4 regions of the Pseudomonas sp. GWSMS-1 genome follow, and region 4 is predicted to be linked to each of the others. Evidence: riboswitches for the same ligand, from Rfam matches in the RefSeq annotation. Region 4 holds a riboswitch; each other region holds the start of a gene.
The links. Region 4 has a riboswitch for cobalamin ahead of ACEPAJ_RS02145 (TonB-dependent receptor domain-containing protein). Riboswitches for the same ligand answer to the same signal wherever they lie in the genome.
Positions count from the first base shown of each region.

Region 1: another riboswitch for cobalamin. It lies ahead of cobW (cobalamin biosynthesis protein CobW); the one in region 4 lies ahead of ACEPAJ_RS02145 (TonB-dependent receptor domain-containing protein).
Region 2: another riboswitch for cobalamin. It lies ahead of ACEPAJ_RS18200 (energy-coupling factor ABC transporter permease); the one in region 4 lies ahead of ACEPAJ_RS02145 (TonB-dependent receptor domain-containing protein).
Region 3: another riboswitch for cobalamin. It lies ahead of cobG (precorrin-3B synthase); the one in region 4 lies ahead of ACEPAJ_RS02145 (TonB-dependent receptor domain-containing protein).

Region 1 is NZ_JBMHHV010000005.1:3,900,380-3,904,585, forward strand. It holds gene cobN (cobaltochelatase subunit CobN) at 1-1,191, opposite strand, end outside; gene cobW (cobalamin biosynthesis protein CobW) at 1,198-2,253, opposite strand; cobalamin riboswitch at 2,354-2,548, opposite strand; gene ACEPAJ_RS21800 (cobalamin biosynthesis protein) at 2,638-3,075, shown strand; gene cobM (precorrin-4 C(11)-methyltransferase) at 3,072-3,827, shown strand; partial or broken gene ACEPAJ_RS21810 (YoaK family protein) at 3,881-4,206, opposite strand, start outside.
Region 2 is NZ_JBMHHV010000005.1:3,079,156-3,083,361, reverse strand. It holds gene ACEPAJ_RS18205 (acyl-CoA dehydrogenase family protein) at 1-1,452, shown strand, start outside; cobalamin riboswitch at 1,554-1,761, shown strand; gene ACEPAJ_RS18200 (energy-coupling factor ABC transporter permease) at 1,817-2,497, shown strand; gene amn (AMP nucleosidase) at 2,861-4,206, shown strand, end outside.
Region 3 is NZ_JBMHHV010000005.1:3,885,489-3,889,694, forward strand. It holds gene ACEPAJ_RS21730 (cobalt-precorrin-6A reductase) at 1-285, opposite strand, end outside; gene cbiE (precorrin-6y C5,15-methyltransferase (decarboxylating) subunit CbiE) at 282-1,484, opposite strand; cobalamin riboswitch at 1,543-1,718, shown strand; gene cobG (precorrin-3B synthase) at 1,819-3,162, shown strand; gene ACEPAJ_RS21745 (precorrin-8X methylmutase) at 3,155-3,781, shown strand; gene ACEPAJ_RS21750 (precorrin-2 C(20)-methyltransferase) at 3,778-4,206, shown strand, end outside.
Region 4 is NZ_JBMHHV010000003.1:245,365-249,570, reverse strand. It holds gene dxs (1-deoxy-D-xylulose-5-phosphate synthase) at 1-1,430, shown strand, start outside; cobalamin riboswitch at 1,497-1,712, shown strand; gene ACEPAJ_RS02145 (TonB-dependent receptor domain-containing protein) at 1,813-3,684, shown strand; partial or broken gene ACEPAJ_RS02140 (cobalamin-binding protein) at 3,728-4,206, opposite strand, start outside.

The sequences.
Region 1 (4,206 bases), on a different contig from region 4:
GACGCCGTTGCCGATGCGCCCGTCGCGGGTCGGATAGTTGGCCAGCACCAGGGCGATGCGTTTGTCGGCGTTGGCCTTGTCGGCCAGGGCGATCCAGTTGCGCGCCAGCTCAGCGACAAAATCCATCCCCGCTAAATGCGGCTGATAACACACCACATCGCTCTGGCTGCGCTCACTGCGCCAGGCCAGGCCTTTAAAGCTGATCGGCTGGGTGATCAGCCGGCCGTCCAGCTCGGGCAACACGACATGCATGGCCAGGTCACGCGAGCCCAGGCCCTGGGCGCTGGCGTGCCACTGCGCATGGTTATCCAGCGAGCAAATGGCCTGCAGCACCGGGATATCGCGGCGGAATGGCCGCGCACTCGGCGCTTCCGGGTTGGACAAGGCGAACGCGGTGGTGTTGATGATCAGCGCCGTGCCGGTGTCATCCAGCCAGGTTTCGACCTGGGCTAGGCAGGCGGCCTCCTTGAGGCTGGCCACGGCAATCGGCAGCGGATTCAGACCCTGAGCCTGCAAGCATTGGCAGAACACGTCGATAAAGCCGGTGTTTGCCGCCTGCACCTGGGTGCGATAAAACAGCAGCGCCACCACCGGCGCAGCGGCTTGCCAATTGACCTGCCAGTCGGCCAACACCGCGCTGGCCTGCTGCGGGTGATACAGGCCCACGCGCGGCAACGGCTGCGGCTCGACCCAGGCATAGTCTCGTTGCAACCACTGGCTAGCGGTGCAATTAAACAGCTGCCGAGCATTCTGCGCGCCGCCCTGACGGAGGAACTGCCAGAGCCGCTCGGCCTCAGCCTGCGGCACATTGCTCAGGCCCATCAGCTCGGGGTCAGGGTTGTCGCAGCCAGGCACCATAATCACCCGCGCACCGCGCTCGGCCAGCTCAACCAAACGCTCGATGCCGTAGCGCCAGTAACTGACGCCGCCGTGCACGGCAATCAGGATGACCTTGGCGTGTTGCAGCACCTGCTCGACATAAAGGTCCACCGAGGCGTGATTGCTCAGCTGCGCCGGACTGGCTAGGCGCAGGCTCGGGTAATCCTCGGGTAACTGCCGCGCCACCTCTGCCAGCAACGACAGCTGCGAATCGCCGGTGCAGAGAATCACCAGCTCGGCCGGGGTCTGGCCGAGGTCGGCGATGCTGTCGACCGGCACTTGGCTGCCAGGCTGGGTACGGATTAGGTGCATGGGGGCTTAGTTCGCCAGTGCCGCCTGCAATTCAGCGGTGATAGCGGCCTGATCAAGCTGCTGACCGATGACAATCAAGCGGCTGACCCGTGCTTCATCGGCCTGCCAGGCGCGGTCGAAGTGCTTGTCGAAACGCTGACCAACACCTTGCAGCAGCAAGCGCATCGGCTTGCCGGGAATCGCCGCGAAACCCTTGATGCGCAGAATGCCATGCTTGGCCACTGCGTCCTTCAATGCGCCCAGCAAACGCGCCTCCTCGGCCTCCGGTAGTTCCACGTGGAACGAGTCGAATTCGTCGTGATCGTGATCTTCATGCCCTTCTAGGTCATGGTGGGTTTTGCGGCCTTCAATGTGCAGCTCGGTTTCGCAGTTCAGGCCCAGCAGCACGTTCAGCGGCAGTTCACCGCCGTGGGCTGCGATGATTTTCACCGCTGGCGGCAACTCTTCCGCCACTTCGGCGCGCACCGCTGCCAGGGCGTCGGCGTCGAGCAGGTCGGCTTTATTAAGGATGACTAGGTCAGCACTTGCCAGTTGGTCGGCGAACAGCTCATGCAACGGCGATTCGTGGTCGAGGTTTGGGTCAAGCTTGCGCTGCTGATCAACCTGATCAGGGAAGGCAGCGAAGGTGCCGGCGGCCACAGCCGGGCTGTCGACCACAGTGATCACCGCATCAACGGTGCAGGCGTTACGGATTTCTGGCCAGTTGAAGGCCTGAACCAGCGGCTTGGGCAGGGCCAGACCGGAGGTTTCAATCAGGATATGGTCGAGGTCGCCACGGCGTGCCACCAACTCGCGCATCACCGGAAAAAACTCTTCCTGCACGGTGCAGCACAAACAGCCGTTGGCCAGCTCAAAGACGCGGCCGTTGGCTTCTTCTTCGCTGCAACCGATGGAGCACTGTTTGAGGATTTCGCCGTCGATGCCCAGCTCGCCGAACTCGTTGACGATCACAGCGATACGCCGACCGCCCGCGTTTTCCAGCATGTGGCGCAGCAAGGTGGTTTTACCGGCACCGAGAAAGCCGGTAACGATGGTGACGGGAAGTTTGCCGAGGGTTTGCATGGCGAGTCCTGCGTGACGTCGAAAGAAAGACGAGCAGGAGGCGGCACAGACATGACAGCCACGGGGCGTCAGCCAACACCACCGGATCACCCCGCCCGGTTGTCGAAAACGTGACGAGGCAGGTCTCCTGGCTCACGGTCTGCGCGCTGCGCGACCCTTCTACCTTCCCGCCCATGGCAGTGGTGTATTGAAGGGCTTTCGACCGTTCACAGTTGCGGGGGCAGCCAAGGCATTCACCTTGTTCCCTCTTAGCTTCGCGGCAGAGCCGCGAAGAACCTCGAACGCGGCAAGGCTACGCAGACCATGACGGCCGGTCAATCACGGTTGACCGGTAAGAGCCGCCATGATCAGCTACGCCGCCGCACAAACCGAGCGCCGTAGATCATGCCCAGCCCTGTCGATAACTGCCCCGCTGCTATTCAAGTGGTCGCCGGGCTCGGATGTCGCAGCGACTGCAGCCTGGAGGACTTATCCACATTGCTGCTCGACAGCCTGCAGGCGCATGGCCTGACTGTGGATAACTTGGCGGGGCTGGCGAGCATCACGCACAAGCGTGACGAGCCGGCCCTGCAGGCACTGGCCAAACGCCTCGGCCTGCAGCTGAGCTGTTTCAGCTCGGAAGAACTGCAGCCCTATCAGTTAGGTGTTCAAGGCTCGCCGATTACCCTGGCCGCCACCGGTAGTCCGGCAGTCGCCGAACCTTGCGCCCTGGCGCTGGCCGAACGCCTAGGCGACCAACCTGCCCGCCTGCTCGGCGGCAAAACCCGTAATGCCAGCGCCACCTGCGCGCTGGCGTCGATTGCAGCCAAGGATTTTTCATGACCGTCTACTTTATCGGTGCCGGCCCCGGCGACCCCGAGCTGATCACCGTCAAAGGCCAGCGCCTGTTACACAGCTGCCCGGTGATTCTCTACGCCGGCTCGCTGGTGCCGGCAGCGGTGTTGGAAGGCCATAGCGCTGAGCAGGTGGTGAACACCGCTGAACTGCATCTGGATGAAATTATCGAGCTGATTGCCCAGGCGCACAGCACAGGCCAGGACGTGGCCCGCGTGCATTCCGGCGACCCGTCGCTGTATGGCGCGATTGGCGAACAGATCCGCCACCTGCGTCGGCTGGAAATTCCCTTCCAGATCATTCCCGGCGTCACTGCCACCGCTGCTTGCGCCGCCCTGCTGGAAAGCGAACTGACCCTGCCCGAGGTGTCACAGACGCTGATTCTCACCCGCTATGCGAGCAAGTCGGAGATGCCGGCGGGCGAGCAGCTGAGTGATCTGGCGCACCACGGTGCGACCATGGCCATTCACCTCGGCGTGGTACACCTAAGTAAGATCGTTGACGAATTGCTGCCGCACTACGGAGCGGACTGTCCGATTGCGGTGGTGCACCGGGCCAGCTGGCCGGATCAGGATTGGGTCAGTGGCACGCTCGCCACCATCGAGGAGCAGGTGCGCGCCAAGGGCTTTCGCCGTACTGCACTGATCCTCGTCGGCCGCGTGCTGCACGCCGAACAGTTCGCCGACTCGGCGCTGTATAACGCCGAGCATCGTCATCTGTTCAGGTCGTCAGACGCTTGAGCATTACCAACCGGGCGACTTCAGCGGCGTAGCGCCCGCCGCGCGAGTGACAGCAGGTCATCCAGCGCCGGCACGCTGGCCAGCAACACCAACAGCAAGGCCAGCGGCACGGTGGCGATGTACCCCAGGTAGCTGAAACCCAGTGCGCCGATCACCCCACCAAGGAAGAAGTACAGCGCCAACAGGCTGAGCACCCGCAACCGCTGACGGTCGGCCATCACCCGGGCTATTTCAGGCCCGCGCGTGCGATTCCAATAGAACAGCTTGCCCAGCTCGATGCCGATATCAGTGATGATTCCGGTGATATGCGTGGTGCGGATTTCGGCGTTTGAAAGCTTGGTGATCAGCGCGTTCTGCAGGCCCATGATGAAACACAGCA
Region 2 (4,206 bases), on a different contig from region 4:
CATAAACCGGTGTTCAAGAGCCATGACCGCTATGGTCATCGCGTGGACTTGGTGGAGTTTCACCCGGCCTATCATCAGTTGATGGGCGCGGCCATTGAGCATGGCCTGCCGTCCATGCCCTGGACTGATCCGCGCGCCGGCGCTCAGGTGGCTCGCGCAGCGATGAGCTACTTGCACAGCCAGGCCGACGCCGGCAGCGGTTGCCCGCTGACCATGACCTTCGCCAGTGTGCCGGCCCTCAAACTGCAGGCTGACGTCGCCGAGAAGTGGCTGCCGAAAATCCTCTCCACCCAGTACGACCCGCGCAACCTGCCGATTGAGCAGAAAACCGGGGCGACCATCGGCATGGCCATGACCGAGAAACAGGGTGGCACCGATGTGCGCGCCAACACCACGCAGGCGTATGCGGTGGGGCTTGGCGGGCCGGGGAAGGCGTATGAGTTGGTCGGCCATAAGTGGTTCTGCTCCGCGCCGATGTGCGATGCCTTCCTCACCCTGGCCTATACCGAGAAAGGCCTGACCTGTTTTCTGCTGCCGCGTCATCGCCCGGACGGCACGCGCAACGAGTTCTACATCCAGCGTCTGAAAAACAAGCTGGGTAATTGGTCGAACGCCTCCAGTGAGGTCGAATTCCGTGGCGCGTTGGCCTGGATGGTCGGCGAAGAGGGGCGCGGCGTGCCGACGATTATCGAGATGGTCGCGCTGACTCGCTTTGATTGCATGATCGGCTCCAGCGCCCTGATGCGTCAGGCGCTGACCCAGGCTGCGCACCATTGCGCGCATCGCCAAGTGGGCGGGCGCGTGCTTAGCGAGCAGCCGCTGATGCAGAACGTGCTGGCCGACCTGGCCCTGGAAAGCGAGGCGGCCCTGGCCCTGACCTTGCGCATGGGCAAGGCGCTGGATAACCCGCACGACGAACAGGAAGACAAGTTCGCCCGCCTGGTCACCGCAGTGGGCAAGTATTGGATCTGCAAACGGGCGCCGGCGATGATCAATGAAGCCGCCGAGTGCATGGGCGGCGCGGGCTATGTCGAAGACACTATCCTGCCGCGCCTGTACCGCGAAGCACCGGTCAACTCGACCTGGGAAGGCTCGGGCAATGTGCAGTGTTTAGATGTGCTGCGCGCACTGTCGAAGGAGCCGGGTGTGCTTGATGCGCTGTTTGTCGAGCTGGGCGATGGCCATGGCGATGCGCGTTTGAAAGCCCACATCAGCAAGCTGCAGGCGGACTTTCGTGACACCGCGGACATCCAGTATCGCGCCCGTCAACTCACGGAAGATGTAGCCCTGGCGCTGCAAGCCAAGTTATTGCTGGAGGCCGGTCATGCAGCGGTATCCGACGCCTTTATCGCCAGCCGCTTGGGCGGCCAGGGTGGCCGGGTTTATGGCACGTTGCCGCGCGGCATTGATGTCGGTGCACTGGTGGCGCGCAGTGCCGCACATCTGATTTAGGGCTTCGACCTCTCTAGCATGGGTGTTTGCGCGGATTGCTGGGCGCGCCTGAAACTTCAGCCGGGCCCAGCGTCGGGCGCTGTCATTTCTGCGTGCGGCCGGGTAAGGTGGCCGCCGATGGTTCCGCAGCGTGTTACGCGAGTGGATGAAAAGGGAACATGGTGGGTACTGCAACAGGTACCGAAGCCATGGCTGCCCCCGCAACTGTAAACGGTGAGCGACGCCCCAATGCCACTGGCCGCAAGGTCGGGAAGGCGGGCGAAGTGTTAAGCCGTGAGCCAGGAGACCTGCCATCGACGCCGGGCACTGATGCCCAATCCCTCAATCCAGATCATCGCGCGGTGGGCGCGGTACAGGAATCTCTATGCACATCGAACCCGAAGTCGTTACTGGCGCCAAACTCTTCCTCAGTTATGCAACCGCAGCAGGTGCCTTTGGCCTCACGGCCAAGCTTGCCCTCGACAGCATCCGCAGCAACGGCGGCATTGCTGCCCTGGCCTTGCGTAGCCTGCTGACCACCGCGTTGGTGTTCTGTTTCTTCGAAGTCTTCCCGCATCAGGCGGTGGGCGTTTCCGAGGTGCACCTGATCCTCGGCTCGACCCTGTTGCTGCTGTTCGGCGCCGGTGCAACGGCTGTCGGTCTGTCGCTTGGTCTGCTGCTGCAGGGGCTGCTGTTCGCGCAGTTTGACCTGCCGCAATACGGCATGAACGTCACGACCTTGCTGGTGCCGTTGTGGGGTATCAGTCTGCTGGCCAAGCGCATCATCGCGCCGGGCACCGCCTATGTGGACCTCTCTTACAAACAGGCACTGGCGCTGTCGACGGCCTATCAGGGTGGCATCGTCGCCTGGGTGGCTTTCTGGGCGGTCTATGGTAACGGCTTCTCCGGCGAGAACCTGGCTGCAGTAGGCAGCTTCGGTCTGGCCTATATGAGCGTGATCCTGATCGAGCCGCTGGTCGACTTGGGTGTGCTGGCCGCTGCCAAGGCGTTCTCTGGTTATAGCCGCGGTCCGCTGTTCAACACGCGCTTGCACCAGCCGGCCTGATCAAGCTCCTTTAAGCCTGCTGGAATCATGCTTCAGTGGCCCGAGACGGGTTACTGAAGCACAGCTAAGCCTTAGGCTGAACCACAGTGAGGCCTGTCTTGGCGTGTGGCCAAACGCGCCGCTCGGCGTAATGCCTAGCGCAGTTGCTGTGCATTCCCGGTGCTCGTTGCTTGGCTTGTTCCCTTTGGGTCATCCGTGCCTGCGACGCATTGGCGTGCTACCCCCCTCCCTCCAAAAAAACGCTGCCCGATGACCTGTAGGTGCTACTCAAGTAGCGCTGCCTGCACAGGCAACGCCGCGCTATCGCCCGTGCCGCGTATCAGGGCAAGATAGAGCCATTCCGTTCAGCCAGGAAGGTGCCTTGTGAACCCTTGTTCCGATGACTTTATTGTTGCCAATACCGCTGAAGAGGCGGTGGATCGACTGGCCGCCCTGCATCTGCAAGCGACGAATGGCTTGAGTGCGGCGCTTAAGCGCTACTTGAAAGAACGCATCAAGCCCGATGCCGCTGAGCAGAGCCAATTTCGTTACCCCGAGTTGCGCCTGACCTACCTCTGTCAGGGCGAGGCGCCGACCACTGTGCGCGCCTATGCCAAGGTGCAGGTGCCCGGCACCTACAGCGTTACCGTGACTCATCCGGCGGCGTTCCGTAAGTACCTGCTGGAGCAGTTGTGCCCGCTGATGAGCGACTTCACCGTGAAGGTCGAGGTGGGCGTCAGCCAGCAGAATATTCCCTACCCTTATGTGGTGGAGCAGGGGGATGAGCTGGCTGGCTCCGGGGTGACAGCAGCCGAGTTGGCGCGGGTATTTCCCAGTACCGACTTGTCTGCGGCCACCGATGGCACCGCCGACGGCTTGTATGACTGGGAAAACACCGACCCGCTGCCGCTGGCGCTGTTCGACGCCGCGCGGGTGGACTTCTCTCTGCGCCGTCTGGTGCATTACACCGGCAGCGACTGGCGCCATGTGCAGCCGTGGATTCTGCTGACCAACTACCACCGCTATGTTGACCAATTTATCCGCCACGGTCTGGACATGCTGGTCGGTGAGTCGCGGTTCACCCGCATGGTGCTGCCGGGCAATGTGGTGATCGAGCGTGGCATGGCCGAAGGCGAAATGCAGGCGATTATCGAGAACGTCATCTGGCACCGTTACCAGATGCCGGCCTATCACCTGCAGGCGGATGATGGCCACGGCATCACCTTGGTCAATATCGGTGTCGGGCCATCCAACGCGAAGAACATTACCGACCACCTGGCTGTGTTGCGACCGCACTGCTGGCTGATGATCGGCCACTGTGGCGGCCTGCGGCAGTCGCAGACCATTGGCGATTACGTGCTGGCTCACGCCTACATGCGCCGCGACGGCATTCTCGACCGCGTTCTGCCTCCGCATATCCCGCTGCCGGCTCTTGCCGAGGTGCAGCAGGCGTTGCAGGAGGCCGCCAAGCTGGTGACTGGCGAGCAGGGCGACGAACTGAAAAAGCGCCTACGTACGGGCACCGTGCTGACTTACGACGACCGTAACTGGGAGCTGCGCTGGGCTCAGGAGCGCCCGCTTATCAACCTGTCGCGTGCCGTTGCAGTGGACATGGAGAGCGGCACCGTCGCCGCGCAGGGCTATCGCCTGCGGGTGCCCTACGGCACGTTGCTCTGTGTGTCGGACAAACCGCTGCACAGCGAGATCAAGCTGCCGGGCGCGGCCGGGGC
Region 3 (4,206 bases), on a different contig from region 4:
CAACGCCCAGCATGCCACCCCGCTCAACGCAGCAGCTTGGGCGGCATTGGCGCTGATCTGCGCGGCATAGGGATGGGTCAGATCGAGCAGCAGCTCGATGCTCTGCTCGTAAATAAACGCCGCCAAGCCTTCGGCCCCGCCAAAACCACCGACGCGCACCTGGCAGGGCAAGTCATCCGGCACCCGGCCCAAACCCGCCAGGCTGTAGATGCTTTCAGGGCCAAGGCGGCGCGCCAAACGTAACGCCTCGGTGGTGCCGCCGAGCAGCAGAATACGAGGGTTCACGGTTTGCATACTTCCAGCAAAGTGATCGGCAAGGCGCTGCGCCAGGTGTCGAAACCACCCAGCGGCTGCGCCTGGGCCACGCTGATGCGAGTCAGCTCGCCGCCCATCTGCTCGCGCCAGGCCACCAGCGCGGCTTCGCTTTGCAGGGTCACGGCATTGGCCACCAGCCGACCGCCCGGTTTCAGGCTGGCCCAGCACTGCTCGAGCACGCCGGGGATGGTCACCCCGCCACCGATAAAGATCGCATCCGGCGCGGCCAATCCGGCCAATGCTTCGGGCGCACGACCGGCGACCAATTGCAAAGCCGGCACGCCGAGCGTGTCGCGGTTGTGCTGGATATGCGCCTGACGCCCAGCGTCGGCCTCGATGGCGATGGCCCGGCAGCTAGGGTGCGCGCGCATCCACTCGATGCCGATGGAGCCGCAACCGGCACCCACATCCCAAAGCAGCTCGCCGGGTTGCGGGGCCAAACGCGCCAGGGTGATCGCGCGCACATCGCGCTTGGTCAGTTGGCCGTCGTGTTGATAAAGCGCATCCGGCAAACCCGGCGTGACGGGCAACAAGCGCGCATCAGCGTCGGCCAGGCAGTCGACCGCCAGCAGGTTGAGGTCGGCCACCCGTGGCAGCGACCAATCGCTGGCCAAGCCGTCGATACGCCGCTCCTGAGCGCCGCCCAGATGCTCCAGCACGGTCAAGCGACTGGGGCCAAAACCACGTGCGCGCAGCAGTTCGGCCACCGCTGCCGGGCTGTCGCCGTCGTTGCTCAGTAGCAACAAGCGCGCGCCGGGGAAAAGCTGCGCCTGCAGCGCCGCCAACGGCCGCGCCACCAACGACAGCACCGTCACCTCCTGCAACGGCCAACCCATACAGGCGGCGGCCAGTGACACTGACGAGGGCGACGAGAACACCCGCAATTCTTCAGCCGGCAACTGCCGCGCCAGGCTCGCGCCCACCCCGTAGAACAGTGGATCACCGCTGGCCAGCACACACACCGGCGTACCGCGTCGCGCCAGCACCGGCTCCAGGCTGAATGGGCTGGGCCACAGTTCGTGCTGCCCTGGCAGATCGGCCGGCAATAGCGCCAAATGACGGGCACCGCCGACGATGCAGTGCGCCTCGCTCAACGCCTGGCGCGCCGCGTCGCCCAGGCCGGCGTAGCCGTCTTCACCGATCCCAACCAGGGTTAACCAGGCTGTCATAGCCACTCCTCTGTACCCGCCTAACGAGCAAGGGTGTCTGCGCGTTAGACAAAGCGGGCATAATACAGCCTTCGTCGGTGCCCTAACGGGCCTAAGAGGGAACACGGTTAAACCGTGGCTGCCCCCGCAACTGTAAACAGCGAGTCTGCCGCAACTGTGCCACTGGGTAACCGGGAAGGCCGCGGCAGATGATGACCTGTCAGCCAGGAGACCTGCCGACGACGCTAGTCGCGAGTGCCAACATCGGGCGGGGTGTACCGATGCCATTGAGTTCCCCTGTGCCAGGGTGAACTCTGCTGGTTCGGTCGCCGCGTCTTAGTTGCTGGTGAACCCGTTGCGCGACCATTCCACCACCGTCGATCCGTCACTACCACGCCCCAGCGCGTGCCCCGGCCTGCTGCGTATCGTTCAGGCGCTGGACGGTGGTATCTGCCGGGTCAAGCTGGCCGGCGGAGTGCTCAGCAGCAATCAGGCACGCGCCATCGCCGAGGCCGCCAAACGCTGCGCCAGCGGCGTGCTGGAGCTGACCAACCGCAGCAATCTGCAGATTCGTGGCGTATTGCCCGGCCAACAGGCCGAGCTGATCGAGCGCCTGCTCGCCGCCGATCTCGGCCCCAGCAACCCGGCCGCCGACGATGTGCGCAACCTGCTGCTCAGCCCCGCTGCCGGCCTCGATCCGCAGGCCCTGCTCGACACCCGCCCACTGGCCGCCGCGTTGCTTGAGCTGCTGCAGAACACCCCGGCGCTGCATGGGCTGTCGGCCAAGTTCGCCCTGCAGCTGGACGGCGGCGAAGCCTTGGCAATGCTCGAACACCCGCACGATATCTGGCTCAGCGCCCTGCCCGGCACGCCGGCGCGGCTGGCGTTCGGGTTGGCCGGTTGCCCAACGGATACGCCACTCGGGGCGATTCGGGTCGAGCAGGCCGCTGAACTGATCGAGCAGCTGCTGATGCTGTTTCTCAAGCTGGCCGGCAGCGCGCACAGTCGTATGCGTCAACTGCTCAGCGTGATTTCCCACAGCCAACTGCTGCAACAGCTACAGGCGCGCCTGCCCTTCGCCATCCAGCCGGCCCCGCTGGAATGGCAGCGCCAACCGGCTAGCCAGCACGCTGCAATCGGTATTTATCCACAGCAGCAGACGGGGCTGTGCATGGTCGCCGCCACCGTGCGTTTGGGGCGGATTGACGCCACACAACTCAACGCCCTGGCCGATTTGGCCGAGCACTACGGCGATGCCAGCCTGCGCCTGACACCCTGGCAGGGTCTGCTGCTACCAAATATCCCCGAGCACTCGGCAGACTACCTGCTGCACAAACTGGCCGAACTGGGCCTGCTGATCGATGCGCAGGAACCACTTAGCAATCTGATCGCCTGCACCGGCTCAGCCGCCTGCGCCAAGGGCCTGGCCGACAGCAAAGCCGACGCCTTGCTGCTCGCCAAGCGCCTGCGCGCCAGCACAGCGCGGCCGCAGGTGCATCTCAGCGCCTGCCCACGCTCCTGCGCCGCCGCGCATACCGCGCCCTTTACTCTGCTGGCCAGCAGCGCCGGGCATTACCAGCTTTATCAACGCACGCCCGAGGCGGCCGGTTTCGGCCAACTGCTGGCCAGCGCCATGACTATCGACGAGGCCGGCGACTGGTTCGCCGCCCACTGCGCAACAGGAAACAGCGATGCTTGAGTACATCCGCGACGGTCAGGAAATCTACCGCCAATCGTTCGCCACCATCCGCGCCGAGGCCGACCTCAGTGCCATTCCGGCCGATCTGGAAAAGCTCGCCGTGCGGATTATCCACGCCTGCGGCATGGTCGATGTGGTGCAGGACCTGCGCTTCTCGCCCGGTGCCGGCGCCGCTGGCCGCGCGGCACTGGCCAAGGGTGCGGCGATTCTCTGCGATGCGCGGATGGTCGCCGAGGGCATCACCCGCCCGCGCCTGGCCGCGAATAACCCGGTGATCTGCACCCTGCATAACGACGGCGTGATTGAGCAGGCCCGCGCACTGGGTAATACCCGTTCGGCAGTCGCATTGGAACATTGGCGCGAGCACCTGCAAGGCAGCGTGGTGGTGATCGGCAACGCGCCCACCGCGCTGTTCTACCTGCTGGAAATGCTCGACGCCGGCGCGCCAAAACCGGCGCTGATTATCGGCATGCCGGTGGGCTTTATCGGCGCGGCGGAATCCAAGGATGCGCTGGCAGCCGACAGCCGCGGCGTGCCCTATGTGATCGTGCGTGGCCGTCGCGGCGGTAGCGCCATGGCGGTAGCGGCGGTCAACGCCCTGGCTACGGAGGTGGAGTGATGAGCGTACAAAAAGGCCGCTTGCTTGGGATCGGCGTCGGCCCCGGCGACCCCGAACTGATCACCCTCAAGGCCCTGCGCCTGCTGCAATCGGCCGATGTGGTCGGTTACTTCGTGGCCAAGGCCAAAGCCAGCCAGGGCCAGGGCGGTAACGCCTTCGGCATCATCGAGCAGCACCTGACCGATACGCAGCAGCGCCTGCCACTGGTGTACCCGGTGACCACAGAAAAACTCGCCGCGCCGCTGAGCTATGAAGATGTGATCAGCGATTTCTACGACACCTGCGCGGTGCAGATCGCCGCCCGGCTCGACGCCGGCCAGGACGTCGCGGTGATCTGCGAAGGCGACCCGTTCTTCTACGGCTCCTATATGTACCTACACGACCGCCTGGCCGGCCAATACGAGGTGGAAGTGGTGCCCGGCGTG
Region 4 (4,206 bases):
TGATCGGTGATGGTGCGCTGACCGCCGGCATGGCCTTCGAGGCGCTGAATCACGCCAGCGACGTCAAAGCCAACATGCTGGTGGTGCTCAACGACAACGACATGTCGATCTCGAAAAATGTCGGCGGTCTGTCCACTTACCTGGCCAAGATCCTCTCCAGTCGTACCTACGCCAACATGCGTGAAGGCAGCAAGAAAGTGCTGTCCAAGCTGCCCGGCGCCTGGGAGATCGCGCGCAAAACTGAAGAACATGCCAAGGGCATGCTGGTCTCCGGCACCCTGTTCGAAGAACTCGGCTGGAACTACATCGGCCCGATCGACGGCCACGACCTGCCCAGCCTGCTCGCCACCCTGCGCAATATGCGTGACCTCGACGGTCCGCAGTTCCTGCACGTGGTGACCAAGAAAGGTAAGGGCTTTGCGCCAGCCGAGGCCGACCCGATTGGCTATCACGCGATCACCAAGCTGGAGCCAATCAACGCCCCGCCCGTGGCCAAGCAGCCAACAGGCCCGAAATATTCCAGCGTATTCGGTCAGTGGCTGTGCGACATGGCCGCGCAAGACCCGCGCCTGGTCGGTATAACCCCGGCGATGAAAGAAGGCTCGGATTTGGTGGCGTTCAGCGAGCGTTACCCCGAGCGCTATTTCGACGTGGCCATCGCCGAACAGCACGCGGTGACCCTGGCCGCCGGCATGGCCTGCGACGGGGTTAAGCCGGTGGTTGCGATCTACTCGACCTTCCTCCAGCGTGCCTATGACCAGCTGATTCATGACGTAGCCGTACAACACCTCGACGTGCTGTTCGCCATCGACCGTGCAGGCCTGGTTGGCGAAGACGGCCCGACCCACGCCGGCAGCTTCGATATTTCCTACCTGCGCTGTATCCCCGGCATGCTGGTGATGACGCCGAGTGACGAGAACGAACTGCGCCGCATGCTCACCACCGGCCACCTGTTCGATGGCCCGGCAGCCGTACGCTACCCGCGCGGCACAGGCCCTAATGCGCCCATCGAGCCAGGCCTTGAGCCTCTTGAAATTGGCAAAGGCATCATCCGCCGCCAGGGCAAACAAACCGCCCTACTTGTGTTCGGCGTACAACTGAGCGAAGCACTCAAGGTCGGCGAAACGCTCGATGCCACCGTAGTCGACATGCGCTTTGTCAAACCGCTGGACGAAGCCCTGGTACGCGAACTGGCCGCCAGCCATCAACTGCTGGTAACGATTGAAGAGAACAGCGTGATGGGCGGTGCCGGCAGTGCGGTCAGCGAGTTCCTTGCCCGCGAGAACATCCTCAAACCGCTGCTGCACCTGGGCCTGCCTGACTACTACGTCGAGCACGCCAAACCCACGCAGATGCTCGCCGAGTGTGGGCTGGATGCTGCCGGCATCGAAGCGGCTATACGCGCCCGGCTCGCACTACAGGCTGTATGAGTACCGCTCATCCAGCGCTGAACGCCGCTTGCTTGTAGTTCATCCCACCGCGCATTAAGGTGCGCGACGTTTTACTTCCAACAAGGTGCGCCTCTTTATCCGTAAAGCGGCGTTAAACGGGAAGCCGGTGCGCTCATAAAGAGCTATCCCGGCGCTGCCCCCGCAACGGTAATCGACCGCAGAGCGAGTCTGCACGCAGCTTCATCCGCCACTGGGCTACCCCGGGAAGGCGAAGCGGCGCACGTCGAGAGCCCGGAGACCGGCCTTATTGGATGTGACTGGTGTTGCGGAGGGCATCACCGTCAAGCTCAGGCTGCGTCCGCGCGCCCGTTCTTGCACCTGCCCTCCTCAAAAGTCTTCCGACCTTTTGAGGATTCTCTACGTGAAATTGTCCCGCCTTGCCCTGGCCGTGGTGCTTGCGCCGCTGACTGCTCATGCGAACCCACTCCAATTGCAGCCATTGGTTGTGACATCCGGGCGGTATGCTGAACCAATCCAACAGGCGACCGCTGCAACTACAGTATTTACCCGCAAAGATATTGAACGCTTGCAAGTGCGCAGCGCGGCAGAGCTGCTTGAGCGCGTGCCCGGCGTCAGCGTCAGCCGTACCGGCGGAGCAGGTAGCCAGACCGGTCTGTTCGTGCGCGGCACCTCAACTGCACAAACCCTCGTCCTGGTAGACGGCCAGCGCATTTCTGCTGCCTCCAGCGGCACCAGCAGTCTGGAGTTCCTCAGCCCGGAGCAGATTGAGCGCGTTGAAGTCGTACGCGGCGCGCGTTCGGCGCTCTATGGCTCGGATGCCATCGGTGGCGTCGTGCAGATTTTCACCCGCCAAGGCAGCGGTGACGGCCTCAAGCCCTATGTACGCTTTGGCGCCGGCAGCAACCAGACCTTCGAGCGCAGCCTTGGCCTGTCCGGCCGCGATGCACAGACCCGCTTCAACCTGGGCGCCGCCCTCGATGAAACCCAGGGGATCGACGCCACCCGCGATAACTTCGGAGCCAACGGCGATGACGATGCCTATCGCAATAAATCGCTGAGCCTGAACCTCTCGCACCGCTTCAATGACGATTTGAAAGTCGGATTCAGCGCGCTCGATCAACGCGGCCAAGCCGAGTTCGAAGACCTCTTCAGCGCCTCACTGCCCACTACCGACTTCCAGCTGAGCAGCCTGTCCAGCCACATCGATGGCAACATCAACGACACCTGGAATAGTCGCCTGGAATTCGGCCACAGCGAGGACAAGCGCGACACCGGCAACGACCAGACAAACGCCAGCGCATTCTCGTTCTACAGCTTTAATACCTACCGCGACTCGGTCAACTGGGTGAACACCCTGACCCTCAACGAGCGCCATCAAGTGCTGCTGGGTGCCGACTGGTATGAGGATCGCGTGAATGGCAGCGAGGACTTTACTGAGGACTCGCGCTGGAACCAGGCAGGCTTTATCCAACACCGCTACAACGCCGACTCTTTTTCTACTGAGCTGGGTCTGCGCCATGACAGGAACCAGCAGTTCGGCAGCGAAAACACCTGGAGCGCGGCGCTAACTGTGCCGTTCAGTCACAAAAACGATTTGATCCTGTCCTACAGCGAAGGCTTCCGCGCACCGACCTTCAACGACCTGTATTACCCCGACTTCTGCTTCGGCGGCTTTTGCTCCGCCAGCGCCAACCCCGACCTTAAGCCAGAAACCTCCAAAAGCTATGAAGCGCTATGGCGCAACCGCTACAGTGAAACCGGCGCGCTGGAACTGTCGCTGTACCGCATCGACCTGCAAGACGCGATTGTTCTCGACCAGAACTTTATTCCGCAGAATGTGCAGACCGCTCGCATCAATGGCTTCGAAGCTGCGCTAAAGCAGGAGCTATTCGGCTGGCAGGGCAACTTGGCACTCGCGCTGATCGACCCACGTGATCGCGACACGGGCAACACCCTCGCTCGCCGCGCCAAACGCACGCTGAGCATGGATCTGGATCGCGAGTTCGGCGCTTTTTCTGCCGGCATCAGCTGGCGTGCAGTCAGTGGCCGCTACGACGACGCCGATAACACCCAAGAGCTGAGTGGCTATGGCCTGCTCAGCCTGCGCGGTGCCTGGCAAGCGAGCCAGGAGGTGGCATTCAACCTGAAGCTGAATAACATCTTCGACAAGGATTATGCCGAAGCAACTTACAAAACCAACAATGGCCGCTACGGTTTCAACACCGAAGGGCGCACTGCACTGTTTGCCGTGACTTGGACGCCTCAGCTCTGAGGCGCCAACTGAAACGCGCACTAAGCCCCGCAACATGCGGGGCTTAGTGCGCGCTGGCCAGCACCTGACACAGACGCTCCATCGCCCCCAACATCTGAAAGCTTGGCCGTTCCAGGCCATCATCGGGCACTAACCAGAGCTGATCCAGCTCAACCGCGCGCACGACTGGCCAGTTACGCCAGGCATCTAGTTGCGCCTGGCTGCCGGCCAGAATCACCTCGGGGTTGCGCTGCAAGACGGCCTCGACACTCACTTGCGGAGCCGGCAGGCTCAGGTCGGCAAAGATATTTTCGGCACCACAAACACGCAGGGCATCGCTAATAATCTGCTGGCCGCCAAGGGTATACATCGGTACATCCCAGACCTGGTAAAACACCCGCAGTGGCTGTGGACGGCGATAGCGTTGAGCTAAACCAGCCATCCCATCAAGAAATTGCTGCTGCAGGCGCAAACCTTGTTCGGCACGACCGATACGCGTACCGATCTCGACAAACTGTTGCGCCAGGTCGGCCAGCTTGCGCG